2 regions of the Streptomyces sp. NPDC012825 genome follow, and region 1 is predicted to be linked to the other one. Evidence: riboswitches for the same ligand, from Rfam matches in the RefSeq annotation. Region 1 holds a riboswitch; the other holds the start of a gene.

Region 1 (7,637 bases):
CCACGAGGTACGTCTCCGTGCCGGGCAGCTCACCGGTGGCTCCGGCGAAGGAGAACGCGGCCTCCTGGTCACCGGTGATCACCTCGGGCTCGACGCCGAGGATCTCCACGACCCCGTTCACGAAGTCGTCGCGGTTCTCGGCGTCGCGGGAGGCGGAGGTGGCGACGAAGCGGATCCGCTCGGCGCCCAGCTCCTCGATGACGGCGGCGTACTCGCGGCAGGCGGCGAAGGTCCGCTCCAGCGCCTCGGGGGCGAGCCGGCCGGTCCGGTCGACGCCCTGGCCGAGGCGGACGATCGTCATCCGCCGGTCCAGCTCGATCAGCTCGCCCGTCTCCGGGTGCACGTCGGCGACGAGGAGGCGGATGGAGTTCGTACCGCAGTCGATTCCGGCGACCCGGGTCACTTCCGTCCCTCCTCGTCGGCGTCGTCGACCGGCCTGAAGGCGAAGTGGCCGTCCCCGTCGCCCTCGACGGTCCAGCCGTCCTCCTCCTTCGGCGCCGCGCACGGGGTGACGCAGGGGCCCTTGGCCCACCACTCCGGCAGCATCGCGAGCGCCTCGTCGCCGAACGGGTTCACGCCCGGGCCCGCGACCAGCGAGTGGCCGACGAGGACGTGCAGGCACTTGACCCGGTCCGGCATGCCGCCGGCGCTCGGGAAGCCCTCCAGGACCTCGATGGCGTCGCGGCGGGCGAGGTAGTCCTCGTGCGCGGCCCGGTAGGCGTCGGCCAGCTCCGGGTCGGTGGCGAGCCGGGCCTGCATCTCCTTCATGACCCCGTTGGCCTCCAGGGTGCCGATGGCCGAGGCCGCCCGGGGGCAGGTCAGGTAGTACGTGGTGGGGAACGGCGTGCCGTCGGGGAGCCGGGGCGCGGTCTCGACGACGTCCGGCTGCCCGCAGGGGCAGCGGTGCGCGATGGCGCGCAGGCCGCGGGGCGGCCGGCCGAGCTGGAGCTCGAAGGCGGCGACGTCCGCCTCGGTGGGCTCGGTGCGTTCGGTCTGCGGAGGGGGCGTTTGCATGTCTGCCTTGGTTGCCTAGGTCGTCGGTCGTCGGTCGTCGGTCGTGCGGGAGGTCAGGGGCGGTCGGCGGTGTCCACGCCCTCCCAGAGGTTGTCGTACCAGGGCCGGTCGGCCGTGCCCTGGTCGGCGCGGGACCGCTGCTCCGCGCCGGGGTCGTTCACGGTGAAGCCGGTCTCGCCGGGGAGCACGTAGTGCAGGTGCTCGCGGGCGAGGCGGCGGACGTAGGCCGGGTCCTGGAGGCGGGCCTTCTCGTCCCTCAGGTCCTGCACCCGCCGGGCGGCCTCGGCGGCCCGGCGCTCCTGCTCGGCGATCTCGCCCTGCTGGGAGACGTAGCTCCGCATGGGGTAGGCGAGGGCCACGACCAGGGAGCAGACGACGAGGGCGAGGAAGGCCGCGCGGCCGGTGAGCCGGGAGCGGCGGGCCTGACGGCGGGTCTGGGAGCGGTAGACACGGGCGGCGGTCTGCTCGCCGAGCAGCCTGATCCGGGTCGCGGTCGAGAACCGGTCCCGGTCCTTCACGGCCATGTCGTGTCGCCTCCCCTGTTCACGCGGACGTCCCCGCACACGGTACGGGACCGAGTACGGGGACGTACGGATGAGAGCGGGTGTCAGCCCTTGATCAGCCCTCGGGCGCCGATCAGCCCTTGAAGCGCGGGAAGGCGCTGCGGCCGGCGTACACCGCGGCGTCGTCGAGGATCTCCTCGATGCGCAGCAGCTGGTTGTACTTGGCGACGCGCTCGGAGCGGGCCGGGGCTCCGGTCTTGATCTGGCCGCAGTTGGTGGCGACGGCGAGGTCGGCGATGGTGACGTCCTCGGTCTCGCCGGAGCGGTGGGACATCATGCACTTGAAGCCGCTGCGCTGGGCCAGCTCGACGGCGTCGAGGGTCTCGGTCAGCGAGCCGATCTGGTTGACCTTGACGAGCAGGGCGTTCGCGGACTTCTCCTCGATGCCCCGGGCCAGGCGCTCCGGGTTGGTGACGAACAGGTCGTCGCCGACGAGCTGGACCCTGTCGCCGAGCTTCTCGGTGATGACGTTCCAGCCGGCCCAGTCGTCCTCGAACAGCGGGTCCTCGATGGAGACCAGCGGGTACGCGGAGACGAGCTCCTCGTAGTACTCGGTCATCTCGGCGGCCGAGCGGGACTCGCCCTCGAACTCGTACTTGCCGTCCTTGTAGAACTCGGAGGCGGCGACGTCGAGCGCGAGCGCGATGTCCTTGCCGGGCACGTAGCCGGCCTGCTTGACCGCCTCGAGGATGAGGTCGAGCGCCTCGCGGTTGGAGCCGAGGTTCGGGGCGAAGCCGCCCTCGTCGCCGAGGCCGGTGGAGAGGCCCTTGGACTTCAGGACGGACTTGAGGGTGTGGTAGACCTCGGTGCCCCAGCGGAGGGCCTCGGAGAAGGACTCCGCGCCGATCGGGGCGATCATGAACTCCTGGATGTCGACGTTGGAGTCGGCGTGCGACCCGCCGTTCAGGATGTTCATCATCGGAACGGGCAGCAGGTGCGCGTTCGGGCCGCCCAGGTAGCGGAAGAGCGGGAGGTCGCTGGCCTCGGAGGCGGCGTGCGCGACGGCGAGGGAGACGCCGAGGATGGCGTTGGCGCCGAGCGAGGACTTGTCCGGGGTGGCGTCCAGGTCGAACATGGCCTGGTCGATCAGGCGCTGCTCGGTGGCGTCGTAGCCGACGAGCTCCGGGCCGATCTGCTCGATGACGGCGAGGACGGCCTTCTCGACACCCTTGCCCTGGTAGCGGCTGGGGTCACCGTCGCGGAGCTCCAGGGCCTCGAACGCACCGGTGGAGGCACCGGACGGAACGGCAGCACGGCCGGTGCTGCCGTCGTCGAGGCCGACCTCGACCTCGACCGTGGGGTTGCCTCGGGAGTCCAGGATTTCCCGGGCTACGACGACGTCGATGGACGGCACGAGCATCTCCTTCTGGGATGTGACGCTGGATGTGACGCAAGGTCGCTGCTGGGTCGCTCGGCCTTGCGACAAGAGCCTAACCGCCCCGGGGGCTCCGACCGGCCGGGCGCCCGCCCCCTGGGACGAAAAAGGACCCAAGGGCATGCACAAGGGGGCGAAAGACCTCGGATCTACCGATCGGTAACTGCCGGGCGGGCCCCCGGGGCGCCCCGTGGAACCGGGAGGCACCCGGTGGACCCGGGAGGCGCCCCCGTGAAAAAGGGGAACCCCGGTCCGGCGCGCACGGGGGAAGGGCGCGCCGGATCGGGGTGGTCACCGCGGGAGGGTCGTGGGGGGCGCGTGAGCCGCCGGACTCACGCGGCCCGCCGGGCTCACTTCAGGTGGAGCTGCTGGCCCGGGTAGATCAGGTCGGCGTTCTCGACGACGTCCTTGTTGAGCTCGAAGATCGCGGCCCAGCCGCCCTCGACGCCCTGGGCTTCGGCGATCTTGCCGAGGGTGTCGCCGGCCACGACCTCGTACTCGCCGTCACCCTTCTTGACCGTCTTGCCGGTCGGGGTGGTGACGGTCTTCCGGTCGTCGGCCTGCGGGGCCTGGCGCGGCTGGCTGCGGGTGGTCGGCTGCTCGGCCTTCCGCTCCTGCTTCGGCTGCTCCTGCTGCGCCTGCTCCTGCGGCTGCTCCTGCTGCGGCGCGCTCTCGGCGGCGCCGCCGTCGTACGAGGCGCCGGAGAGGCCCACGCCGCAGCTCGGCCAGGCGCCCTTGCCCTGGCCCGCGAGGACCTTCTCGGCGACGGCGATCTGCTGGGACTTCGACGCCTGGTCGGCGCGCGGGGCGTAGGCGGTGCCACCGAAGGCGGCCCACGTGGAGTTGGTGAACTGCAGGCCGCCGTAGAAGCCGTTGCCGGTGTTGATGGACCAGTTGCCGCCGGACTCGCACTGGGCGACGCGGTCCCACTCGGAGGCCGTGGCGGCCGAGGCGGCGCCCGCGGTCATCAGCGGGGCGGCGACGGCGACACCGGTGACGCCGACGAGCGCGGCGAGCTGGGCGGCCTTGGAGGGACGGCGGTGTTTGGCCTTGACGGAAAACAGCATGGGGATTCTCCTCACCGACGCCTGCGAGGTGAGCTGTCGGGTTCGGGCCGAAGAGTTGCCCGGCCGCGTGTCCTAGCACGCGGCTTCACCCCAAGCCGGTCGTCGGCCGTCTGTCTCGACGGCCGGGCCCGGCACTTACCTTGGGTCCCCCGCTCCTGCCTTCGGCGCTTGCGCGACGACTGTTCCCATCGGCCGACGGCAGGATTCGGCGTTTCGGTCGACGGGGCCCGCGGTGGCGAGCGATGACGACCGTAGACACAGAACCCCCCGAAGTTCAAAGAGGCTCATATGACTAATTTCGCCTCTTCTTGCCCTTCGGAGGGGAGTGTTTGCGCAGGTGAGGGATGACGTAAGCGGAGTTTGCGGGCGCGACACGCCAGTTGGGACAAAGAGACCCATGTCTCACTCGCCCGGAACCGGACATACGCCCACGAACTACCCGGCCGTCGGAGTCGGACCCGCCGTCAGATCGAGGTTCTGACCAGGAAGGATGAGGTCCGGATCGATGCCCACGGTCCGCTTGTTGGCGTCATAGAGGGCGGACCAGCCGCCGGGCAGTTCGTTCGCCTGGGCGATATCCGAAAGGCTGTCACCCGGACGCACGACGTATTCACCCGAAGAGCCCTGACTGTCCGTTGTGTCCGAGTTCTTCACTTCGTCAGCAACAAGGGACGCTTCACCCTCTTCGAGGATCTTGTCCTCGTCCGAGGCGTGTCTCCCGGATTCGGCGGAGCTGTCCGTCCTGCCGGTTTCCTCCGGCGCGGCCTCGCCCCGGTGCTTGCCCGTGCCGGGCGTGGCCGACGTTCCCTCGTCTCCCGGAACGCCGGGGGTGACCGACGTGTCGGGCACAACGGACCCACCGGGGGTGACGGGAGCCGTCGGATCGGACGGATCGGCCGGGAGCGTGGGGTCGGCCGGGCTCGTGGTCCCGGTCGGCGCGGACGGCGTCACGGGGGCGGTCGGCGCGCCCGGGCCCGTCGAGCCGGCGGGGGCCGTCGGCGTGGCCGGTGCCGTGGAGAGCCCCTCGGCGGGCGCGGTCGCGGGAGCGGAGGGCTTCGGCGCCGCGGTGGACGGCGCGGTCGCGGAGGTGCCCGACGAGCCCGAGTTCCAGCTCGACTCGGGGACGGGCGCCACGGAGGCCGTCGGAGCGGTGGCCGGACCCGGGTCCACCCCGGTGGGCTTCCCGTCGTTCGCCAGACCGGCGATCGGCGCGCAGGTGGCCCACGCGTCGCTGCCCCTGGCGAGGGCCTTCTCGGCCACCGCGATCTGCTGGGCGCGGCTGGCCAGGTCGGGGCTGGGCGCGTACGCCAGGCCGCCGTGGCGCTCCCAGTCGCCCTGGGTGAACTGGAGGCCTCCGTACATGCCGTTCCCGAAGTTGGCGCTCCACTGACCGCCCGACTCGCACTCGGCGACGCGGTCCCAGGTGGCCGCGTCGGCGGCGGACGCGGATCCGGTGGCGAGCAGGGGCAGCGCCATGGCGGATCCGGTCACGCCCGCGGCGACGACGAGGGCGGGGGCCTGACGGGGGCGACGGTGTCGTCCGTTCCCGGAACGCATAGGTACGCCTTTCGCGTGACGGCTGAGACTGCCGGGAAACGTAGCGGCATTCGAACGCTCGTCACAAGTCGATGGCCACTCGATCACATGAAGATCACATTTCTGACGGTCCGTCAGCGGGAGAGAGGGGTACGGACGGGGAGAACTCCACCGGAAGCGTGCGCAAACCGCGCATGATGAGCCCTCCGCGCCACCGCAGTTCGGCCGGATCGGCGGCGAGCCGCAGGTCCGGCAGACGGGTCAGCAGAGTGGCGAGCGCCGCCTGTCCTTCGAGGCGGGCGAGCGGCGCGCCGAGGCAGTAGTGGATGCCGTGGCCGTACCCGAGGTGCTGGTTGTCGCGCCGGGCGAGGTCGAGCACGTCCGGCCCGTCGAACCGCTCCGGGTCCCGGTCGGCGGCGGCGAGCACCACCAGCACCGGGTCCCCCGCCGGGATCTCCTGCCCGCCGACGGTCAGCGCCCGCGTCGCGTACCGCCAGGTCGCCATCTCCACCGGCCCGTCGTACCGCAGCAGCTCCTCGATCCCGGTCTCCAGGAGCCCGGTGTCCCCGGCGGCGAGGGAGGTCTGGAGGAGCTCCCGCTGCCCGTTGTCGCGGAGAAGCGCGTAAAGCCCGTTCCCGATCAGGTTGACGGTGGTCTCGAAGCCCGCGAACAGGAGGATGAAGGCCATGGCGGCGGCCTCGTTCTCGGTGAGGTGCTCGCCGTGGTCGGAGGCCTTGATGAGCCCCGAGATCAGGTCGTCCCCCGGCTCCTCGCGCTTGCGGTGGATCAGCTCGGCGAGGTAGCCGCGCATCTTCTTCACCGACCGGGCGACCCCGCCGCGCGGCCCTCCGCCGTGCCGGATCATCATCCCGGCCCAGTCCCGGAAGTCGTCCTGGTCCTCCTCGGGCACGCCGAGCAGGTCGCAGATGGCGTAGATGGGGAGCGGGAAGGCGAACTCGTGGATGAGGTCCGCGCTCCCCTTCTCCACGAAGCCGTCGATGAGGCGGTCGGTCAACTCCTGGACGCGCGGGGCGAACTCGGCGACCCGGCGCGGGGTGAAGGCCTTCGACACGAGCCGCCGCAGCCGGGTGTGGTCGGGCGGGTCGATGTTGAGCAGATGGGTCATCAGCTCGGCCTTGCGCTCGCCCGGAATGCCCGTCTTGCCCTTGGCGTGCGGGGACTCGTCGTGGTGCGCCGGGTTCTTGGACAGCCGCTGGTCCGCGAGGGCCTGCCGCGCGTCCGCGTACCGCGTCACGAGCCAGGCCTCGACCCCGCTGGGCAGCGTCGTCCGGTGCACGGGCGCGTGCTCCCGCAGCCAGGCGTAGGCGGGGTACGGATCGGTGGCGAACTCCCAGGTGAAGAGCTCGGGCGCGGGGTCCGGAGCGGGGGCCGGCGCGGGGTCCGGTACGGGAGTCGGGGCGGTGCTGTCACTCACCCCCCGACGGTACAGCGCGCTCCGACGCGCCCCGGCGGCCCGTACGGGACCTCTCCCCTCCTCACAGCCCCTCCGCCGCCCGGATCGCGTCCCGGTACGTCCGGGCCGCCGCCCGCAGCGCCGTCTCCGGGTCCACGCCCGCCGCCTCCGCGCGGGCGGCGAGGGCGAGCAGCTCGTACCCGACGCCCCCGTCCGCCGGGAGGGCCACGTCGAGACCGGCCGCGCGCACCCGGCCCGCCAGCTTCGCGGCGAGCGCGAGGCCGGGCTGTCCGAGCGGCACGCCGTCGGTGACGGACTCCCGCTGCTTCTCGACCGCCTTGGTCCGCTGCCAGTGCGCGTGGACCTCCTCGGGGGTCTCGGCGGTCGCGTCCCCGAAGACGTGCGGGTGGCGGTGGATCAGCTTCTCGACGAGGGTCCCGGCCACGTCGTCCACGGAGAACGGCTCCTCCGGGTCCTCCTCGGCGATCCGGGCGTGGAGGACGACCTGGAGCAGGACGTCGCCCAGCTCCTCCCGGAGCGCGGTCCGGTCCCCGTCCTCGATCGCCTCCACGAGTTCGTACGCCTCCTCGACGGCGTACTTCACGAGCCCCTCGTGGGTCTGCACCGAGGTCCAGGGGCACTCGCGCCGGACGCGGTCCATGACCTGG
Region 2 (7,637 bases), on a different contig from region 1:
TCGCCCGTCAGCGTCGCCGAGTTGAGCGTCCCGAGCCCGGCCGGGGCCACCACCAGGACCGGCGCGCCGAGCAGTGCCGCCGCGTCCGCCAGCGTGCCGCCCTCTTCGTCGAAGCGGACGAGCAGTCCGCCCGCCCCCTCCACGAGGACCAGGTCGTGCCCGGCGGCCAGCTTCCGGGCGGCCTCGGCGACCTCCCGGGGCCCGACCGGCGCGAGCCCGGCCCGCCGGGCGGCCGTACCGGGGGCCAGCGGCTCCGGGAAGCGGCCCAGTTCGGCCGAGGCGACGGCGCCCGAGAGCCGTACGACCTCGTCCGCGTCACCCCGCTCGTCCGGCCCGACGCCCGTCTGGGCGGGCTTGAGCACGGCGACCGAACGCCCGGCGGAGGTCGCCACGGCGGCCACCGCCGCGGTCACGACCGTCTTGCCGATCTCGGTCCCGGTGCCGCTGACGACGACGATTCCCACAGTCCGCTCCGATCCTTCTTCTCAGCCCGCCGCCGCGGCGGCCCGTACCGCCGCGCAGATCCGGGCCACGTCCTCGTCGCCGGTCACGTACGGCGGCATCGTGTAGATCAGGTCCCGGAACGGGCGCAGCCACACGCCCTCCCGGACCGCCGCGCGCGTCGCCGCCGCCATGTCGACCTCGTGGTCGAGCTGGACGACCCCGATCGCGCCGAGCACCCGCACGTCCCGCACCCCCGGCAGGGCGGCGGCCGGGGCGAGCCCGTCGCGCAGCCCGGCCTCGATCCGCTCGACCTCGACCCGCCAGTCCTGCGAGAGCAGCAGGTCGATCGAGGCCAGGGCCACCGCCGAGGCCAGCGGGTTGCCCATGAACGTCGGCCCGTGCGCCAGGACCGGCACCTCGCCCCGCGAGATCCCGTCGGCCACCCGGCCCGTGCAGAGCGTCGCGGCCATCGACAGGTAACCGCCCGTCAGCGCCTTGCCCACGCACATCACGTCGGGGGAGACCCCGGCCGCGTCGGCCGCGAACAGCGTGCCCGTGCGCCCGAACCCGGTCGCGATCTCGTCGAACACCAGCAGTACGCCGTGCTCGTCGCAGGCCTCCCGCAGCACCCGCAGATAGCCCGGGTCGTGGAAGCGCATCCCGCCCGCGCCCTGCACCACCGGCTCCACGACCACCGCGGCCAGCTCGTGCGCGTGCCGCCCGATCGCGGTCCGCAGCAGCTCGGCGTACGACTCCTCGTACGCGGCCGGCGGGGCGTCCGTGAAGACCTGCGGCTGGAGGACCCCGGCCCACAGCTCGTGCATCCCGCCCTCGGGGTCGCACACCGACATCGGCTGCCAGGTGTCCCCGTGGTAGCCGCCGCGCCAGGTGAAGAGCCGTCGCTTCTCGGGACGGCCGAGCGAACGCCAGTACTGCAGGCACATCTTGACCGCCACCTCGACGGAGACCGAGCCCGAGTCGCTGAGGAAGACGTGCCGCAACGGTTCGGGGGTGATCTCCACGAGCCGGCTCGCGAGGCGGACGGCCGGCTCGTGGGTGAGCCCGCCGAACATGACGTGGCTCATCCGGTCGAGCTGACCGCGCGCCGCCTCGTTGAGGACGGGGTGGTTGTAGCCGTGGACCGCCGACCACCACGAGGACATGCCGTCGATCAACTCGGCCCGGCCCTCGGCGGGTTCGGCGAGCCGGAGGCGCACCCCGGACGCGGACGCGACGACCAGCGGCTCCGTACGGCCCGGCATGGGGCCGTACGGGTGCCAGACGTGCGCCCGGTCCAGGGCGAGGAGCTCGTCGTTACGCATTCGGCGCGAGGTCCGTCCCGGCTCCCCGGCGGCGCACCGCCACCAGATCGGTCCGGGCGCCGCCCGGCGCGGTCTCGGCGGCCGGAGCCTCGGCGGACTCCCGGTCCGGGACGTGCCCGCCGCAGGGGCCGCAGCCGCCACCGGAGTGCGAGCCGCAGCCCGTACCGCCCTCAGCCGCGCCGCCCTCCGCCGGGGCGTGCGAGCCGCACCCGCCGCCGGCCTCCGCGCCGCCGCCCGAACCGCAGCCGCCGCCGGCCGCCGCGAGCGCGTCCGCGCGGTGCGCGGGCAGCGTGGGCGTGCCCGCGCCCTCCACCTCGAAGCCCGCGTCCGCGATCATGTCCAGGTCGGCCCGGCCGGCCTGGCCCTCACTGGTCAGGTAGTCGCCCAGGAAGATCGAGTTCGCGATGTGCAGCGCGAGCGGCTGCATCGAGCGCAGGTGCACCTCGCGGCCGCCGGCGATCCGCACCTCGACGTCGGGGCAGACGAAGCGGACCATCGCCAGGATCCGCAGGCAGCGCTGCGGGGTCAGGTTCCACTCCTTGGCGAGCGGGGTGCCCTCGAACGGGATGAGGAAGTTGACCGGCACCGAGTCCGAGCCCAGCTCCCGCAGCGCGTACACGACGTCGACCAGGTCCTCGTCGGCCTCGCCCATGCCCGCGATCAGGCCCGAACAGGCCGACAGGCCCGCGGAGTGCGCCTTCCGCACGGTGTCCACCCGGTCGGCGTACGTGTGGGTCTTGGTGATCCCGCCGTACGTCGCCTCGGACGTGTTCAGATTGTGGTTGTACGCGTCGGCGCCGGCCTCCCGCAGCCGCTCCGCCTGGCCGTCCGAGAGCAGGCCGAGGCAGGCGCACACCTCGACGCCCTCGTTCTGCTCCTTGATGGCCTCGATGGTCCTGCCGACCCGCTCGACGTCCCGGTCCGTCGGACCGCGTCCGCTCGCCACCAGGCACACCCGCTTGGCGCCGCCCGCGACGCCCGCCGCGGCGGCCCGGGAGGCCTCGTCCGGCTTCAGCCAAGTGTACTTGAGGATCTCCGCCTTGGAGCCGAGCCGCTGCGAACAGTACGAGCAGTCCTCGGGGCACAGGCCGGACTTGAGGTTGACCAGGTAGTTGAGCTTCACCCGCCGTCCGAACCACCGGCGGCGCACCTTGCCGGCCGCGGCCACCACATCGAGCAGTTCGTCGTCGGAGGTCGCCAGGACGGCGAGCGCTTCTTCACGGGTCGGCGGCTCGCGCCGCAGCCCCTTCTCCACCAGCGTGTTCAGCAGGTCCATAACCGCTGATCCTGGCCTACCGCCCGCCCCCGGGCCAAGGAGGATCCGAACAAACGGCCCCGAACGAGGTGTGTGGATGACCACACCACGATCCCGGTCCCCTGCGGCTAGGGTCTGTGCGCTGCCTACAAAAGCCGCCGACCGGCCGACCCGCCGGCGAGGACGCCGACGGAGGATCCCGCATGCCACAGGCCGACGACGCACGGGCGGACGACGCACGGGCCGCCGGGGCCGCGCCGGACGACGCACGGACCGCCGGTCCGCGCCGCACCGCCTTCGACTGGACCGACGCCGAGGCGCGCCGCCGGGCCGACGCCGGTCTCGTCCGCACGCTGCGGCCCCGGGCGGCCGAGTCGGACCTCCTCGACCTGGCGGGCAACGACTACCTGGGCCTCACCCGCAGGCCCGAGGTCACCGGAGCGGCGGCCGGGGCGGCCCGGCGCTGGGGCGCCGGCTCCACCGGCTCCCGGCTCGTCACCGGCACCACCCTGCTCCACACCGACCTGGAGCGCGAACTCGCCGCCTTCTGCGGCTTCGAGGCGGCCCTCGTCTTCTCCTCCGGCTACACCGCCAACCTCGCCGTGCTCACGGCGCTCGGCGGCCGGGACTCCCTGATCGTCTCGGACGCGGCCAACCACGCCTCCCTGGTGGACGGCTGCCGCCTGGCGCGCGCCGAGACCGCAGTCGTCCCGCACGCCGACCCCGAGGCCGTACGGAAGACCCTGGAGGCGCATCCCGGGCGCCGGGCCCTCGTCGTCAGCGACTCCGTCTTCTCCGTCGACGGCGACCGGGCCCCGCTCGCGGAGCTCGCCGCCGCCTGCCGCGCGCACGGCGCCGGGCTCGTCGTGGACGACGCCCACGGCTTCGGCGTCCTCGGCGACGGCGGCCGGGGCGCGGCGCACGGCGCCGGGCTCGCGGGCGACGCGGACGTGGTCGCCACCCTGACCCTGTCCAAGTCCCTGGGCAGCCAGGGCGGCGCGGTCCTCGGCCCGGCCCGGGTGATCGAGCACCTGGTGAACGCCGCCCGCACCTTCATCTTCGACACCGGCCTCGCCCCGGCCGCCGTCGGCGGCGCCCTCGCGAGCCTGCGCCTGATCGAGGCCGAACCGGGACTCGCCGGACGGGTCCGCACCGTCGCCACCGGCCTGTACGAGCGGCTGACCGCGGCCGGTCTGACGGCGGCCCGGCCCGACGCGGCCGTGGTCTCGGTCCGCGCCCCCTCGCCGGAGGCGGCGCTGCGCTGGGCGGCGGACTGCCGGGAACAGGGGCTGGCGGTCGGCTGCTTCCGGCCCCCGTCCGTCCCCGACGGCGTCTCGCGCCTGCGCCTCACGGCACGCGCCGACCTGACGGACGCGCAGGTCGACCGCGCGGTGGAGACGGTCCTGCGGACCGCGCCCGCCCGCTGAGGGCCGGGCCGGAGGCGTTCACGCGTCGTACGGTTCACCGCTTCGGGCGACAGATGGGCCCCGGCCCGGTGGAACCCCGTACGGCGCGGCGCCATCGGTGGGACTCTGACGCGCAGTGGATCCGGGGCAGCGGCCCCGGGCGGGAAAGGGACAGAGTCGCCATGGCAGACCATCAGGAAGCATCCGTCACCCTGCCGAGCGAGCCCGCCTCGGTCCCCGCCGCCCGGCGGTACGTCGCGGAGGTCCTCACCGACTGGGGCCTCGACGAGTCCTCCGACCAGGCGGACGCGGTCCGGCTGATCGTCTCGGAACTGGCCACCAACGCCGTCCTGCACACCTTCGGCCAGTCGCCCACCTTCACGGTCGGCGTCCGCCTGGAGCGCGGCGAGCAGCTCCACGTCGGCGTCACGGACAGCCACCCGCGCCACCCCCGCCGCCTTCCGGCGGCGGTCCAGCAGGACAACGGGCGCGGCATGGTGATCATCCGCTCCCTGGCGGCGGAGTCCGGCGGCCGCCTCTCGGTGACCCCGACCGCGGAGGGCGGCAAGACGGTCGGCATCGTCCTGCCGTGGAAGGCGGCCGCGCCGGTGGGCTGTTAGCGCTCCTCCGGCGGCCGGGGCCTCCCCGGCGACGGTTCGGGTGCGGCGGCGCCACCGCACCCCCCCCGGCGTCCTTCACGGCGCCCGGTCAGCGCCCGGGCGGGGTCACCGGACGCGTCCGTAGTAGACCTTCGACGACCAGATCTTGTCGAGCTTCACCCAGGAGCCCGTCTTGGGCGAGTGCCAGATCTTGCCGCTCCCGGCGTAGATGCCCACGTGGTAGACCCTTCCGCCGGAGTGGAAGAAGACCAGGTCCCCCTTCTGCCTGCTGCCGGCGGAGACGTGCCGGGTCTTGTTGTACTGCTGCTGCGCGGTGCGGGGCAGCGACTTGCCCGCCTTCTTGTACGCGTAGAGCGTCAGGCCCGAGCAGTCGAACCGGGAGGGCCCCGCGGCCCCGTAGCGGTACGGCGCGCCCTTCTTGGAGGCGGCGATGCTCAGCGCCTTGTTCGCGTGTGCGGTGGTCGCCGCTTGGGCCTCCGGTGCCGCGCCCGGCGCGAGCAGCGTGCCGCCGACGGCGGCGAGGGTGAGAGCCGAGACGGCTCCGGCCCGGGACAGCAGGGACGGGACGTGCATCTGCGCAGTCATGCGCAACCCTTCGTCAGCCGCCTGTGAAGGATGACCTGTCGGGTTCGGGCAGGCGAAGATGCCCGGCCGCGGTTGCGGCTTCACCCCAAGGGCCCATCCCGCTGCGGAAACAGCGCGTACGGCCCGTACTGCTCGGGTCCTCCACTCCTGCCGATCCAATCCTGTCGACCAGACGTCCGGGACAGCGGCAGGACTCGGCGTCCGCCCGGACCGCCCCGCCTCGGATGGCGGGGGCTTGTCGTCGGCAGGGATCTTGCCCCACAACTTGGTCGAAATCCGAGTGGAAACAGCGATATGTGAGAGTCCTCACGACTGATCCATTCGAGTGGACAGGATGCTTTCGTGATCGTCGGAGGTTTGGCCAAAGGGCCCCGTACCAGCAAAGGAACGCCTGATTCGGCCAGATGTGTACACTCGCCGCGCAACTCGCCGGAGCCATATGTCGACTCATCGACTCAACCGAACGGACGAGCGCTTCCGGCGCGGATGTCGGCCGTCCGGCCCTCGACACGACATGCCGGAATGTCAACTCCGTCGCGCCCGGGGGAGCGTGACCCGCCCGGCCCGCCGCTCCCCGTCCAGCACCCGCAGGGAGCGCGCCGGGGTCTCCGCGTGGACCTCGCTCTCGCCCCGCGCGTGCATGAGGGCCAAGGAACGTCGCGCAGCTCCTCCGCGCGTCCCGCGAGGGCCTGAGCCGCCCTCAGGGCCCCATGGGCATGCGCGGTTCCGGATGGGTTGATCCTCCCCACGAGGTCGACGACCGCGAGGTGTGCGTCGACGAACTCGCCCTCGGCCCGGGTCGGGGCGGGCAGCGGCGGCGGCTCGGGAACCACGGCCCGCTCACCCGACCGCGTCGCGCCGGCTCGGGACCACGTGGTCCACGAGCCCGTACTCGACGGCGGCCGGGGCGTCCAGGACCGTGGGGCGGTCGAGGTCGGCCCCGACCCGCTCGCTGCTCCGTCCGGCGTGTTCGGCGAGCAGCCCGGCCGTCGGGGCGCGCTGACGGAGCCGCCGGGGGAGTTGATGTGGAGCGCGATGTCCCGGTCCGGCGCCGCGTACTCCAGCTCCGGGTTCCACTCCCTCGACTCCGTTCCCGGCGAACAGGGCACTTCGGGCTCGCGGCCCGCCACCACGAGCCCGGCGCTCCCCGGTGGTCGCCACCGGTCGGATGATCATGGGAACGCAAAGCCGGAGTTAACGAGCCGGAAAAACTTCCGCCCTAACGTGCAATGTCTCGCCGCGGACCGCATCCGAGCAGTTCAACAGAGTGTTGACGCTCGGTAGGGTCCGCAGCTGTCCGGGTGCCGTCCCGGTCGACGACTGTGAGGTGGAAGAGTGCAACTGAGCCCGCACGAGCAGGAACGCCTGCTCATCCATGTGGCGGCGGACGTGGCCGAGAAGCGCAGGGCCCGGGGCGTACGGCTCAACCACCCCGAGGCCGTCGCCCTCCTGACCTCCCACATCCTGGAGGGCGCCCGCGACGGCCGGACCGTCGCCGAGCTGATGGCCTCCGGCCGCAAGGTGCTCACCCGCGACGACGTCATGGAGGGCATCCCCGAGATGATCCACGACGTCCAGGTCGAGGCCACCTTCCCGGACGGCACCAAGCTCGTCACCGTCCACGACCCCATCGTCTGAACGGGCGCCGCCGAATGATCCCCGGAGAGATCCTCCACGCGGACGGCCCCGTCGCCCTCAACGAGGGACGCCCCGTCACCCGCCTCACCGTGCTCAACGCCGCCGACCGGCCCGTCCAGGTCGGCTCCCACTACCACTTCGCCGAGGTCAACCCCGGCCTGGAGTTCGACCGCGCCGCCGCGCACGGACGACGGCTGCACATCGCCGCCGGAACCGCCGTCCGCTTCGAGCCCGGCATCCCGGTCGAGGTCGAACTCGTCCCGATCGCCGGCCGCCGCGTCGTGCCCGGACTGCGCGGCGAGACCGCCGGCCCGCTCGACGCGGAGACCGCCCCGAGCACCGACGAGACCCCCGCCGGGGCGAACGG

The links. Region 1 has a riboswitch for cyclic di-AMP ahead of ACFY7E_RS31870 (transglycosylase family protein). Riboswitches for the same ligand answer to the same signal wherever they lie in the genome.
Region 2: linked by a shared signal. The riboswitch ahead of ACFY7E_RS23115 (C40 family peptidase) and the one ahead of ACFY7E_RS31870 (transglycosylase family protein) in region 1 are both predicted to bind cyclic di-AMP.

What each region holds. Positions count from the first base shown of each region.
Region 1 covers NZ_JBIBBZ010000032.1:7,736-15,372, forward strand. The annotation lists gene ACFY7E_RS31850 (exopolyphosphatase) at 1-403, opposite strand, end outside; gene ACFY7E_RS31855 (DUF501 domain-containing protein) at 400-1,014, opposite strand; gene ACFY7E_RS31860 (septum formation initiator family protein) at 1,068-1,538, opposite strand; gene eno (phosphopyruvate hydratase) at 1,651-2,937, opposite strand; gene ACFY7E_RS31870 (transglycosylase family protein) at 3,303-4,019, opposite strand; cyclic di-AMP (ydaO/yuaA leader) riboswitch at 4,023-4,196, opposite strand; gene ACFY7E_RS31875 (transglycosylase family protein) at 4,455-5,576, opposite strand; gene ACFY7E_RS31880 (cytochrome P450) at 5,671-6,990, opposite strand; gene ACFY7E_RS31885 (nucleoside triphosphate pyrophosphohydrolase) at 7,052-7,637, opposite strand, start outside.
Region 2 covers NZ_JBIBBZ010000012.1:18,240-25,876, reverse strand. The annotation lists gene bioD (dethiobiotin synthase) at 1-464, opposite strand, end outside; gene ACFY7E_RS23135 (adenosylmethionine--8-amino-7-oxononanoate transaminase) at 486-1,766, opposite strand; gene bioB (biotin synthase BioB) at 1,759-3,042, opposite strand; gene ACFY7E_RS23125 (8-amino-7-oxononanoate synthase) at 3,225-4,448, shown strand; gene ACFY7E_RS23120 (ATP-binding protein) at 4,610-5,047, shown strand; gene ACFY7E_RS23115 (C40 family peptidase) at 5,153-5,632, opposite strand; cyclic di-AMP (ydaO/yuaA leader) riboswitch at 5,636-5,842, opposite strand; partial or broken gene ACFY7E_RS23110 (hypothetical protein) at 6,158-6,465, opposite strand; gene ACFY7E_RS23105 (ATP-dependent Clp protease proteolytic subunit) at 6,473-6,709, opposite strand; gene ACFY7E_RS23100 (urease subunit gamma) at 6,968-7,270, shown strand; gene ACFY7E_RS23095 (urease subunit beta) at 7,285-7,637, shown strand, end outside.